3 regions of the Paenibacillus sp. NPDC057934 genome follow, and region 2 is predicted to be linked to each of the others. Evidence: riboswitches for the same ligand, from Rfam matches in the RefSeq annotation. Region 2 holds a riboswitch; each other region holds the start of a gene.

Region 1 (4,437 bases), on a different contig from region 2:
ACCGCGGCACTCTTGCCCAAATCCTATCTGCGTCCCGAACTGCTTAATGGTAGCGGGCTCGTCTCGCTGCATATCAAGGAGTTGGAGCAGACCCAGCGGACGACCTGTCTGATCTACCGAGACGGCGGTGGGCTCAGCGGTGCTGCCCGGTCACTGGTGCAGGTGACAGAAGAAGTGTTCCTGCCAAAGCTGGCCGATTGAGAAGAGGCCTTTGGTCTTAAAAAAACCCGCCTGCGGACAAGCCGCAGACGGGTTTTTGGGATATATAATTACAGGTTAACCGCTTCTTCCTCAAATTGATCAATACCCTCATTGGAGCCGATGACGACCATAATATCACCTTCATGCAAGGAATCCAGCGCAGTCGGAGCGACGATAATTCCACTCTCCCTGTTGATGGCGATGATACTACATCCGTATTTGGCACGGGTATTCAACTGAGACAAACTCTTACCATCCATGCACGATGGAACATTCATCTCGACGATTTTATAATCCTTGGATATTTCGATATAATCCAGCAGATTGGGAGTAACCAACTGGTGAGCCACCCGAATCCCCATATCCCGCTCCGGGAAAATCACCCGGTCCACACCCAGCTTGGTCAAAGCACGTCCATGAAGAATAGATATGGCTTTGGCTACCACCTGCTTGACGCCAAGTTCCTTCAGCAGAATGGCTGTCAGAATACTACGCTCCATATTATCGCCAATGGCTACAATGCCGCAGTCGAAATTTCTGACACCGAGCGAACGCAAAATGCCCTCGTCTGTGGCATCCGCCATCACCGCATGGGTGAGCTTGTCACTCATCTCCTCCACCCGTTCTTCCAGATGGTCCACGCCGAGCACCTCATAGCCCATATCCATCAGCTCAAGCGCCAAGCTTGAACCGAACCGTCCCAGCCCAATTACTACAAATTGCTGTGGTTTCATCTCCCGATAACTCCTTATCCAATAATCATTTTGCCTTCCGGATACTGATACAATGGTTTACCCTGTTTTGGACCAAGTGCGTAGGCCAGCGTTAATAGTCCCAGCCTGCCAGCAAACATGGTGAAACAGATGAGGATTTTGCCAACTAACGACAGCTCCGGCGTCAATCCCATGCTCAGCCCCACAGTCGCGAAAGCCGATGTCGTCTCGAACAGAATCTCTAAAAAGTCGCGTCCCTCGGTCGTCGAGAGCACCATAGATACAGTGACAATCAATAGGAGAGCGAGCAAGGTAATGGTCAGTGCTTTGAACACCCGCTCCTGCGCCAGCCGGTAACGGAAGAATACAATATCCTCACGCCCACGCAACATAGAGATTACGGCACCAATCATGAGCGTAAAAGTCGTTGTTTTGATCCCGCCACCGGTAGAACCGGGAGAAGCACCGATAAACATTAGAATCACAATAAAAAATTGCGTGGCCTGACGCAGCCCGGAAATATCCAGCGTATTAGCCCCAGCTGTACGGGGTGTGACAGACTGGAAGAATGCAGACAGTATTTTGCCGCCAATGTTCAAGGAGCCCATGCTCCGCGGATTCGTAAATTCAAATACAAAAATCACGAGCGTCCCCGCCAAAATCAACGCTGCGGTTGTGGATAATACAACCTTGCTGTGCAGCGACAACCTGCGCTTGCGCCGGTAATCGACGATATCGGCAATTACGATAAATCCAAGGCCACCAGTGACAATCAGGAACATAACAATCAGATTCACTACAGGGTCATTTACATATCCCATCAGGCTACTGTAATGCCCGAACAGGTCAAAACCTGCATTGTTGAACATGGAAATGGAGTGGAACAGTCCAAAATAAATCGCCTTGCCGAGCGGCATATCAAACGCCCAGCGTATCGACAGCAGCAGTGCCGCACTCCCCTCGATCATGAGTGAATAGATCAGTACTCGGCGGATGAGCCGTACAATGCCTTCCATCGAGCTCTGATTCATGGCCTCTTGTAGGATAAGCCGGTCGCGCAGCGAGATTTTCCGCTTTAACACCAGAGCAAAGAGCGTTGCCATCGTCATGAAGCCCAGGCCGCCAACCTGAATCAGGAGCATAATGACGGTCTGCCCGAAAAGGGAGAAATACGTACCGGTGTCCACGACTACCAACCCGGTAACGCAGGTAGCAGAAGTTGCTGTAAATAGCGCATCTATAAAATTTAATGAATGTCCCGACCGACTGGAAACCGGAAGCATCAGCAGCAGCGTGCCAATCAAAATAATCGCCGCAAAACCGAGTACCAGCGTCTGGGGCGGGGAAAGCTTCAATATTGTGAAACGGTTCAACTTGGGGAATGGCGGAGCCAAATCCTCACCTCTCACTATAATAAATTGACGGTGTATGCCATTAGAATGCCAAACAAAAAAAGCACTGGAACACCAATGCCTCTACCCCTTGGTTCCTGCAGTGTTCTGAAGCCTACGAGGTTAGCTGACGGATTCGGGCGGCTGCAGGCTGCCCTATTCGTTCCCGGAACGAAATTCACCCCTGAAGATCGGCGCTCAAACTTACGTCTGCAAGCACCTTTCACTTCTTATGGTTCCCCCGTTTTCAATTGAAATTCGGCTTATATCTAATTGCATTCAAATTATATACGTTCTGTCCTGACATCACAAAGACACTATTAAGTATATTTGGATAAAATAATGTCTTAAAGAGAGACCGCGAACGCAGGAGACCCTGTTCTCATTCCTTTTCCGTGACTTGCCTGTGATTGCATCGTTTTTCACGGTTTCATGAATACGTAGAACTTTTAAACCTTGAAATTGTATGGTGAGAAATGATACACTACATACAACAAGTGTATGATCCATACCCATACACATTATTCCTACTAGGGGGTAGACATGGAAGAATCTTTGGAGCTGCTGCCACAGCAATTTCAGATCAATCCCTCGCGTCCCATCTATGAACAATTCGTCGAAGCCATCCGGGGCCGGATTGTTACTGGTCTCATCCCACTTGGCTCGCGTCTGCCATCAGTCAGGGACTTGGCCGCCGACCGAGGCGTGAATCCCACTACAGCTGCAAGAACCTATCAGGAGCTGGAGCGAATGGGCCTGATCGTCACCTATCGTGGACAGGGTACCTTTGTTACGAGAGAACAGGATGTCATCGGGGAGGCCCGCAAGGAAATGATCCTGGAGGCCGTGCGACAATTTAAAGCTGCGGGTGACAGCCTGGGGCTATCAGTTGAGCAGATGCTGCAATTTGATAAGGAGGAATCTTGATGCGTATGAATAACGATATTTCTGCACTGCCAGAACACACGGCCGCCGTGCAATGTCAGAACCTAACCCTCCACGCGAGGAAAAAAACAATTCTGGACGACGTAAGTTTCCATATTCCCCAAGGCAGTATCACGGGACTGCTCGGTCCTAACGGTGCGGGTAAGTCTACCCTATTACGTCTGATCACCGGACTGGCTACACCAGACTCCGGCTCCGTGAAGATTTTCGGCGAATCTGCCGGTGTAGAGCGTCTAGGACAATTATCCCTGCTGCCGGACCGCAGCAGCCTGCCTGGATGGCTGACTGTAGGGCGCTGGCTTCACTTTGCTGAAGGCATATATCCCGATTGGGACAATGTGAAGGCAGAGCAGCTAATGGGTCAGCTTTCCGTTAAGAGGGAATCCCGTATCTCAACCTTATCCCGCGGGGAAGAAGCCAGACTGCAACTGCTGACCTGCCTGTCCCGCAAAGCTCCGTTAGTCATACTCGATGAGCCCTTCACTGGCGTGGACCTTATTTCCAGAGAGGAAATTGCGTCCACAGTTGTGGGCGAGATGGCTGATGGTGAGCGTACCTTTTTTATTGCTACGCATGATATCCGGGAAATGGAGCTACTGTTTGACCGCCTCATTCTAATCGGTAACGGACGGATTCAAGGTGTTGAGGATGTGGAACAGCTCCGTAAGTCCGGTCAGTCCGTTGAATCCCGTTACAGGGAAGTGTTCGCATGACAACGCTTAGAGCATTAACAGATCTGGAGTATAGCCGCTATAATCCGTATAAATGGGGCAGACAATCTTTTTGGGGGATTACTGTAGCGCTATTCACTCTGCTCTTGGGTATCGGATGGTATCTCTTTCATAGCAGACAGCCTTCTCTGCAAGGTCCCTTTACAGCAGGCACCATTCTTATGATAGGGATCGTTATGTATCTTTCTTCAGTGGATATGCTGTTGTTTACAGTCCATAGTAGCCGGGAGTGGATTCTGAATTTCCCGCACTCCCGCACGCTTCTGCTGTATGCCAAGGCGATCAGCCTGTTTAAGCATGGATTGTATCTTGCTTCCATCGTTATCGCTTCTAATATCGGACTGTATGTACTCTTCAACCTGACAGGACACTATGAGCACCTTCTGCTCAAAGAGCTCGTCCTGACAGTAGTCGCTCATGCACTCTTTATGGCTTCCATCTTTCCGCTCGCCATCG
Region 2 (4,437 bases):
TTTGGTTACTACAGCGATGCTTCTCCGGGAAGCCGGTGATTTTCTCACTACCCAGATTTTTACGGAAACACCGATCAACGCCATTCACTTCATGATGATCATTACGTTGGTATGGGGAGCGAAGAGTGGACTAGAATCGATTGCCCGGTCGGGAGAGACTTTTTTTCCTTTATATATCTTCCTGTTTCTGGCCCTGTTCGTTCTGTTGCTACCTCAAGCCGAATTGTCCAGACTCCAGCCTGTAATGGGCGAGGGACTTCGGGCGATTACGCATGGTTCATTATACAGCAGCACTTTTACGTTCTGTGAGCTGAATACTGTGCTTATGTTCCTACCCTATGTGGTTACCAGCAAGACTACGGAAAGGGATTATTTAATCGGGGTTTTCCTTGGAGGGATGGCGATTTGTTCTATAATCTTGCTCACTCTTCTAGTGATTGGACCCAACCTGGCCTCCAGCTATCTCTATGCTACCTATGCCGCAGCGCAAAAGATCAACGTGGGGAATTTTCTGCAGCGAGTGGAGGCTATCCTGGCTATCAATTGGATTTTATCTACATTTTTCAAAACAATTCTGGACTTCTATGCTTTCCTGCTCGGGACCGCGCAACTCTTCAAGCTACGTGATTATCGTCCGTTGTCTATTCCTGGCGGCATGCTTGTCTTTGGATTGGCGTTTGCCATCACGACCAATACCGTTTATTTCGATTATATTGTCGACTACTATATCTTCTGGGACTTCACCTGTGCTTTAATCCTTCCGCTGATGCTTTATGTTGTATATAAATTTAGGGGTAAAACGTTGTTAAGCAAGTAGTGGGAAAGAATCGTGAGCCGTGCACATGTCTTCGCGCAGGGCTCTTAGCTGCATCTTCAGCTCAGGGACGGGGAGATGGAGAATCTCACCAATGTCCGCCAAGGGAAGGCCCAAGCCGTAGCGCAGTGCGGAGAGGACAAGCCGGTCGTATGCCGGCTGTCCAGGCTCGCCCGCCAGGTATGCGGCGGGCGGTACGGGGGCTGCTGATATTGTGGACAAAGGGGTGTGCATGGTGCGCACCTTCCTTTCGGAGTGGAAGAATGTTGACATTACAGAATGGAATAATAGGCGACGGAGTGTTCCACCAGCCAGCCTGTGTCCAGGCTGATCCATGCTGGTGGCAATGAGGATGCTCCAGGAAGTTGTTCCACGGACAGATGGAGCAGCTTAGGCTTTTGATTCTCCTGCTGGAACTTTCCGGAAAGGACAGGCGGGTACAAAATTGCCTGCAAATTCTGCAAGGCAGTCTGCACCATTGCGAACTGGCTCGGTTGCCAGCTCTGGATAGCCCCGGAAGCAGGGACAGCAAAGATTTCTATTCGTGTCAGCTTGTGTTGTTGTTCTAGTTCCACCTTGGACCCTCCCCGATTCCCATGATTTGCAGAGGGATGTGATGAGTGTCGGTAGCAATATAGCTATGATCGCTGTTATCACACCACAATACGCCAAAGCACACCCGCTTCAGGCGGTGTGATCATAATCCGAATCATACGCCGCACCGCTTTCTTTTGTAAAAAGAGAAAATCTTTCATAGTAACGTCTATCCACGGAATTTCAGCAACCAAGGGAGAGAAAGGGGAGTAAAAGCATGTTTATTGCACGTTATGAGGCCTCTATCTCCCTCAAGCATCGTTTTTCATTTTTGAACGGAAAACGGGCGAAAAACCTGAAATTCCGTCCTTTGGAGAAAAAGAATCCCCATCTACCTAAAATTTTCGATAATCGTGACAAAAACGTGAAAATAAGAGATATAGAGAGATTGAATATCAAGAAAGCGCTACCTGATATGAAAAGGGTTTTCTTTATGCATTATTTTGGCATCCTTGGCGTTTTACAAAAATTCCAGCATGAGAGTATGATTACATCTGTTTCAACCACAACTGAATAGTTGATCCGCTTAATTTCCGTCAAGGAAAGCGGGGGAACCAACAATCGGCAGCCGATGTGAGAGTCGGAGCCGGTTAAGGGGTGAATCCTGTATGGATGCATCAAGTATGCATTTATACGGGTAGGGCGACTCTCACCGCCCGAATCCGTCAGCTAACCTCGTAAGCGTATGGAGAGAGGATGAGTGCAATGTGACCGTTAGCGAGCCACAGAGGAGATCCTTTGTGGTTTTTTGCTGTGCTTTTATAAGCAAAACGCTTGTAAGGCAGCGTCTGGTGACGTGACACAGCCAGACATGGCTGTGTCCGAAAATGACGATAGGTCATGTTCCTTTCGGAGATTTTCGTTGCCTCCTTGTTGTTGTACAAGAGCAGGAGGGGATAAGAGATATGGCGGATCAGATGGAATATGTGCTGGTATGCGCACCAACAAAAGCTGGAGAGCATTTTATCAAGATTTTAAAATTTAGAGGCGTCCAGGTAGCAGGGTTAACGAACAATCAAGAGGAGAAGGCCCGTTTAGAGGAACTGGGAGTTGAGAACACTGTTTTAGTAGATACTCGCCATCAGAAAACGTGGTTTCGTCCATCTTTTCCTGTAGGCAAGGTGTATCTGTTCGAGAGCAGCTTTACGCTATGCTGCCGTTACATCCAGATGTGCCGGGCCTGGACCACACAGCCCATCTTTGTCATCACATCCTCCTTGAACCCTAGATTGGTCTATAAAAGACTGGGTGCAAGTTATGTCATCTATTCCCATAGCGGGGATGCCATTTTTTTGGCGGATAAATCATCCCGTGATCAGGGATAAACAAAGGGGCGGGAAACGATGCTGGATTTGTATATGATTGCTGCGCTGGTCGTTATATACGGCTTGTTCTATGGATTTGTTCAATGGTGCTCGGGTGTAGCCCGGGATGCAGGGGGGAATGAGCGGTGATTGTGATTATTGCGGTGACCTTGCTGCTATTCATCTATCTGGTATATGCGCTGATTCACCCGGAGAAATTTTAGCTACATCTGATGCGAGGAATGACAACAGAAATAGAAGTCTTGCTAAGGAGGGACATTCATGGGCACTCTGCAAATGGTCGTAGTTATCTTAATCCTTCTGCTTCTGGTGAAGCCAGTGGGCACCTATGTGTATCATGTATTCTCTGGCGAGCCTAACCGTACAGACAAATGGTTTGGGCGTACAGAGAATGGTATCTACCGCCTAATTGGGCTGAAGCAACGGGAAGGAATGTCCTGGAAGAAATACGCGTTAAGCTTCATTTTAACGAATATCGTGCTGGTAGCCTTTAGTTATATTATTCTGCGAGTGCAGCGTGGCCTGCCGCTTAATCCAAATGGGACTTCTGATATGGAGCAGACGCTCACGTTCAACACTGTAATCAGTTTTATGACAAATACGAATCTTCAGCACTACAGCGGAGAGACTGGTCTGTCCTATTTCTCGCAAATGGCTGTGATTACGATGATGATGTTCACCTCTGCTGCCAGCGGCTTCTCCGTAGCGATAGCGTTTGTCAGAGGAATCACCGGGCGGGAATCGGTGGGGAACTTTTTTGAAGACTTTGTAAAAGCGCATGTGCGGATCTTTCTGCCGCTGGCATTATTGGTAACGCTGATTCTAGTGGGCCTGCATGTGCCGCAGACGCTGAAGCCTACGCTTGAAGTCACAACACTTGAGGGCCAGGCGCAACACATTGCGATAGGGCCTGTGGCTTCCCTGGAATCGATCAAGCATCTCGGAACAAACGGTGGGGGGTTCTTCGGGGCCAACTCGTCACATCCGTTCGAGAATCCAAGTCCGATTACGAATGTGCTGGAGATTCTTTCGATGTGGATGCTGCCCGCAGCACTTCCGTATACGTACGGTTTGTTTGCCAAAAACAAACGCCAGGGCTGGGTGATTTTCACCGCGATGATGACGCTCTTCGTGCTGCTGCTGGGGCTGAACTATTATGCGGAAACCCGTGGGAATCCGGCGATCAACGCCTTGGGCATCGAGTCCTCACAGGGTAGCATGGAAGGCAAGGAAGTTCGCTTCGGGATTCCACAGTCCTCCCTGTTCACTACGGTGACAACCGCGGCGACCACAGGCAGTGTTAACAATATGCATGACACGCTGACACCGCTGGGTGAGATTACGCCGCTGGCGCTTATGATGCTGAACAATGTGTTTGGCGGTAAGGGTGTAGGGCTGATTAATATGCTGATGTATGCGATTATGGGTGTTTTCCTGTGCGGACTCATGGTCGGCAGAACCCCGGAATTCCTCGGAAGGAAGATCGAAGCCAGAGAGATGAAGCTGATCGCTATCGCGATCCTGATTCACCCGCTTATTATCCTGGTACCGACCGCGGGAGCCTTCCTGACAGAGCTAGGTAAAGGCTCGATAACCAATCCGGGCTTTCACGGGATGACCCAAGTGTTATATGAATATGTTTCCTCGGCCGCCAATAACGGATCTGGCTTTGAGGGACTGGTGGATAATACCTCCTTCTGGAAT
Region 3 (4,437 bases), on a different contig from region 2:
AAAGAATGTATAAGTGATGAGCGGTAGCTCTGCGATCATTTCCTGAGCACAAGTTATTCTTAATTGCTACCCTCACTATAGCTGATTCAACCTAATTTTGCAAAAGCTCAGACTTAGTTAAGCTCTGGTTTTACAGGTCCGATCACATACACAGCACGAGACTTGCGTCCGAAATTACGTGCATGGTTCAGCGAATCGTAGTAGACATCCACCTTATTGCCTTTGATAGCGCCACCAGTATCTTCTGCACGGCGGAAACCCAGGCCTTCGATATATACCCACCAACCGATAGGAATTACATTAGGGTCCACTGCAATCGTACGTCCTTCCGTTACGCGTGTGCCGGAGGCGGTACGAGTTCCAATGCCCGGTTCTTCTGAAGAATAAGCAGTCATCGAGACGTTCTTGATTAATTTCTTGTATTCAAAATTGACGCCCGATTTAGTGGCGACATTACTGCTCTTGGCACTGGTTTTTGTTGAAATGGTAGCATTAGCTGTTTTGGAAGTTGTTGTTTGGGCCACTGTTACAGGTTTTGGGAGAGGCTTTGTGCCAACGGCGATAATTTTGTCTTTGGTCACCGTCTGCACTTCTTTCCCAACCATACGCATGGAAGCCAGTTCACCGTCTTGATAAACCTTTTCGATGTGCTGGATCATGACGCCTGGTGCGCCCGCCTGTGCCACTCTGACTGTTCCCTTGGTAAGGGAGGGGTCTGCCGTCTTGATGACTCGATATGGCAAGTTCGTTGTCCGCTGTACAGTTTGTTTGTTAATGCGGACAATCTTGATATCCATATTGGCAGAGATAGTGGTATCTAGCGAAGGGAAAATCTTATCATGGCCTTCGAGGGCAATACCCAGCTTCTTGATGGCCTGACCGATTGTTTTCTCGGTCGTATAAAAAATCTTTTTTGCACCATCCGCAGAAAGACTGAATGGCTGCGCACGGTTAATTACGACACGGTCGCCGTCTTTTATTTCATCACTAAGGCCTATAGATAGTTGATCATGCGGCTGCAGCGAAATTTGCTCTTTTGCTAGTGCATCACTGAGAATCGCTTCACGCGTTTCCAGAGACTGCGTTTTCCCGTCTATTACTAAAGTGATCTGCTTGCTGCTTTGACCGTGCACGTACAGCAGAATGATCAGCGTGATCAAAATCGATAACACGCCGGCAAGTGAAAGTACGCGAAAATTCACTTGTTCCCACCGTAAAGCGTAAGACCTGCTGGATGATTGCGAATCATGGGATACTTCTGGTTGGAATACGCCCATTCTCTCCATCCTCCTTACATAGCCCCGTCGTCAGCTGTATACCAAGATGACTGTCATCATTCGGACGAAACTATTCGAGATTGTCACAGGACACGCTATTTGCAATACCTTTGCGTCTCCTGCTCATGGATCGCCTGCCCGGCATAGTGCTCCCCCCACATCTGTTATATAACAGTATGCAGGGTACATTCGCATTATTCAAAATAAAAGAAGCCTAAAAGAGTTCTATGAGGACTCTTTCGTGGCTTCTCCGATGTTAGAATACGCGGCTTATGCACGAGGTTTCCTCTCTTACTTTCGCTTACGGGGTTAGCTGTCGGGTTCGGACGAAAGAGAGACGCCCTATCTTGGGTCACCCGCTCACGGCGGTTGCCCTTAAATTCACCCCAAAGACCACGTGAAGAAATCAAATAGTGTCTGCGGCATTCTATGCTGTGCTTGTGGTACTCTGCATGCGGCAAAACAATATTGGTTCCCCCGTTCTCCATACGGAGACTCAGCGAGACGATCCATGATAGCGTGGGCTGTCACTGTAACAACAGCTCACTGCACTGAAAAGATGATATCCTTTTTTGATGCATGTTGTAAAGGACGATTCAACCACGTTTACGCAAATATATGGTTAAAATATTGTAATATTCGGCTGTTTTTTTATTAAAAAAGTTTAATACATCGGCTATCCTCTATTTTTCACCGTGTTTTCTCCCGATTTCACTCAATGCCAAATCGTTCCAGCGCGTTCGCATACGTAATTTCAGCCAATTCCTCCCAAGTTATCCCTTTAATTTCTGCCGCAGCTTCTGCCACCAACTTGACATGAGCGCTCTCATTTCGCTTCCCGCGGAAGGGGTGTGGCGTCAGATACGGGGAGTCTGTTTCGATCAACAAACGGTCCAGTGGCGTCTGCGCCAGCACCTCTTTGGGAACCCTTGCATTCTTGAACGTTATCGGTCCTCCGAAGGATAAATGGAACCCCAAATCCAAGCACATTTTCGCTGTCTCCCAGCTGCCGGAGAAGGAATGCATTACACCACCAACCTCGTTAGCCTTCTCCTCGCGGAGAATTCGTACCACGTCCTCATGGGCATCTCGATCATGAATACAGATAGGCATCTTCAGCTCACGGGCTAGTCCGATCTGCTTACGGAAGACCTCATGCTGCACGTCCTTAGGAGAGGTATCCCAGTAATAATCGAGACCGATTTCACCAATGGCGACAACCTTCTTGTGACTACACAGCGAGGCGATCCAATCGAGGTCCCCCTCCTTCATGTCAATCGCATCCTGCGGATGCCATCCCACGGCTGCATAAATATAATCATACGATTCGGCGAGCTGCATCGTGGTTGGAATCGTCTCCCGGTTAAATCCGATATTGATCATTTTGCTGACACCGGCCTCCACCGCACGGGCAATGACCTGTTCACGGTCCTCGTCGAATTGCGGAGCATCCAGATGGGTATGTGTGTCGAATAAGTACATGTACTGTTGTCCTCCCGGTCTTGATTTCTATGTTCAAAGATAACTATTTAATCTTTATTTCGCGAATATTTCAGCAATGGAGTCAGGCAGTTTTGAAAGCGCCTTATTCAGCTTGTCTTGTGGAAAATATAAGTGATATCTTCCACGGTGAATGCCGCTGATGGAACGAATAATGTCTGAAACTTCCGAAATTTCACGCAGCCGATCCTTCCGGTCAAGCAGCAATATTTGGTTGCTGTCAAAACCCTCTCCCGGACGAAACACATCATACGGAAGGTCTGACGGAAAATCAATTTCCAAATCATATTCCGGGTTCAGTCCCGCTCCGGCAAAACTGCGGCGAATTTCGTCAATCGTCTCCGGATCGAGGCTCTCCATCTCCACATATTTATACAGTTTACGATGAATAAACCGGCTACACAAGTCGCTTAGCAGCCCATCCTCCTCCAGTGTCCATTGCATGAAGGCTGTCTGAACTAGCGCCTCATCTAGCAGCAAATACTGTTCCACTGTCACTTCTCCCTGAAGCAAGTCACCCAGCGGATGAATCATAAATTTAAAATTATACCCCTCTAAATACAGCTCTTTAGCCCGGCGGAAAATCTGTCGTAAAATAATTTCAGAACTCCGGGTTACCGGGTGGAAATATACTTGCCAGTACATTTGATACCGCGACATCAAATAGTCCTCTATCGCATGCATTCCTGATTCCTTAACTACAACTCTTCCATTGTAGGGACGAAGCACCCGCAGAATTCGATCGATGTCAATCGTGCCGTAGTTTACGCCGGTGTAATAAGCATCGCGCAGCAGATAATCCATCCGGTCAGCATCGAGCGGACTGGACACCAAATTGACAACAATTTCGTGCTCATAGGTTTTAGCGATAACTGAAGCCACTTTCTGAGGAAAATCTTCCTCTACATCCCGCAGAATATTGGTGATTTCTGTGTTCTCCAGAATGATCCGGCACGTCCAGTCCTCATGGTTCATTTCAAAAGCTTCTTCTATAGAATGGGAGAACGGACCATGCCCCAAATCATGAAGCAGCGCTGCACAGAGCGTGAGCAATCGTTCTTCCGGAATCCAGCCTTTATATCCACTTCGCTCAAACTGGGAAATAATTCGACGGGTAATTTCATAGACACCAAGAGAATGCGAGAATCGGCTGTGTTCTGCACCATGGAAAGTCAGATAAGAGGTGCCTAGTTGCCGAATCCGGCGCAACCGTTGAAATTCCCTGGTATTAATCAAACGCCAGATGATCACATCCTGCACGTGAATATAATTGTGAACCGGATCTTTGAAAACCTTCTCTTCTGTGAGCGGCTTCTTCATGACATCAACTCCTTCATATAATTTTAATTAGTCATTTCGCGCTTGGCGGTATATAATGGGTAATAATGTCGCACTTTGTCGAATTATGACACAAAATGAGTGGTTGAATCGACAAAATTTATTTATGTAATTTTTGGGTGGTTTCGCTTCAAACCTAACAGCACTGTACATTTCCATAAAATTACCCTAAAATTCGTTAGAAAAAAGGTTGACTGTTTTGGGAATCGTTGGTATTATGGATATCATAAAACAGTGAAGAATGTCGAATAATGACGCTTTTGATATTTGAAAGGGGCAACGATTACTATGATGAAATCAACAGGAATTGTAAGAAAAGTAG

Evidence for each region. A riboswitch is a leader RNA that binds a small molecule or an ion and turns the genes downstream of it on or off. The one in region 2 is predicted to bind cyclic di-AMP.
Region 1: it holds a riboswitch for cyclic di-AMP, as region 2 does, so the genes downstream of both, ACFVRY_RS19785 (TrkH family potassium uptake protein) here and ACFVRY_RS11880 (hypothetical protein) in region 2, are expected to answer to the same signal.
Region 3: it holds a riboswitch for cyclic di-AMP, as region 2 does, so the genes downstream of both, ACFVRY_RS28105 (resuscitation-promoting factor) here and ACFVRY_RS11880 (hypothetical protein) in region 2, are expected to answer to the same signal.

Annotation. Positions count from the first base shown of each region.
Region 1 covers NZ_JBHVPB010000008.1:264,254-268,690, forward strand. Annotated here, with positions in the region: gene ACFVRY_RS19775 (LysR family transcriptional regulator) at 1-201, shown strand, start outside; gene ACFVRY_RS19780 (potassium channel family protein) at 270-935, opposite strand; gene ACFVRY_RS19785 (TrkH family potassium uptake protein) at 950-2,287, opposite strand; cyclic di-AMP (ydaO/yuaA leader) riboswitch at 2,402-2,579, opposite strand; gene ACFVRY_RS19790 (GntR family transcriptional regulator) at 2,849-3,232, shown strand; gene ACFVRY_RS19795 (ABC transporter ATP-binding protein) at 3,232-3,963, shown strand; gene ACFVRY_RS19800 (hypothetical protein) at 3,960-4,437, shown strand, end outside.
Region 2 covers NZ_JBHVPB010000004.1:452,247-456,683, forward strand. Annotated here, with positions in the region: gene ACFVRY_RS11865 (GerAB/ArcD/ProY family transporter) at 1-817, shown strand, start outside; gene ACFVRY_RS11870 (hypothetical protein) at 1,087-1,389, opposite strand; gene ACFVRY_RS11875 (hypothetical protein) at 1,626-1,925, shown strand; cyclic di-AMP (ydaO/yuaA leader) riboswitch at 1,922-2,108, shown strand; gene ACFVRY_RS11880 (hypothetical protein) at 2,314-2,733, shown strand; gene kdpF (K(+)-transporting ATPase subunit F) at 2,865-2,936, shown strand; gene kdpA (potassium-transporting ATPase subunit KdpA) at 2,995-4,437, shown strand, end outside.
Region 3 covers NZ_JBHVPB010000018.1:47,773-52,209, forward strand. Annotated here, with positions in the region: gene ACFVRY_RS28105 (resuscitation-promoting factor) at 114-1,277, opposite strand; cyclic di-AMP (ydaO/yuaA leader) riboswitch at 1,561-1,789, opposite strand; gene ACFVRY_RS28110 (TatD family hydrolase) at 1,989-2,759, opposite strand; gene ACFVRY_RS28115 (HD domain-containing protein) at 2,814-4,097, opposite strand; gene ACFVRY_RS28120 (AbrB/MazE/SpoVT family DNA-binding domain-containing protein) at 4,404-4,437, shown strand, end outside.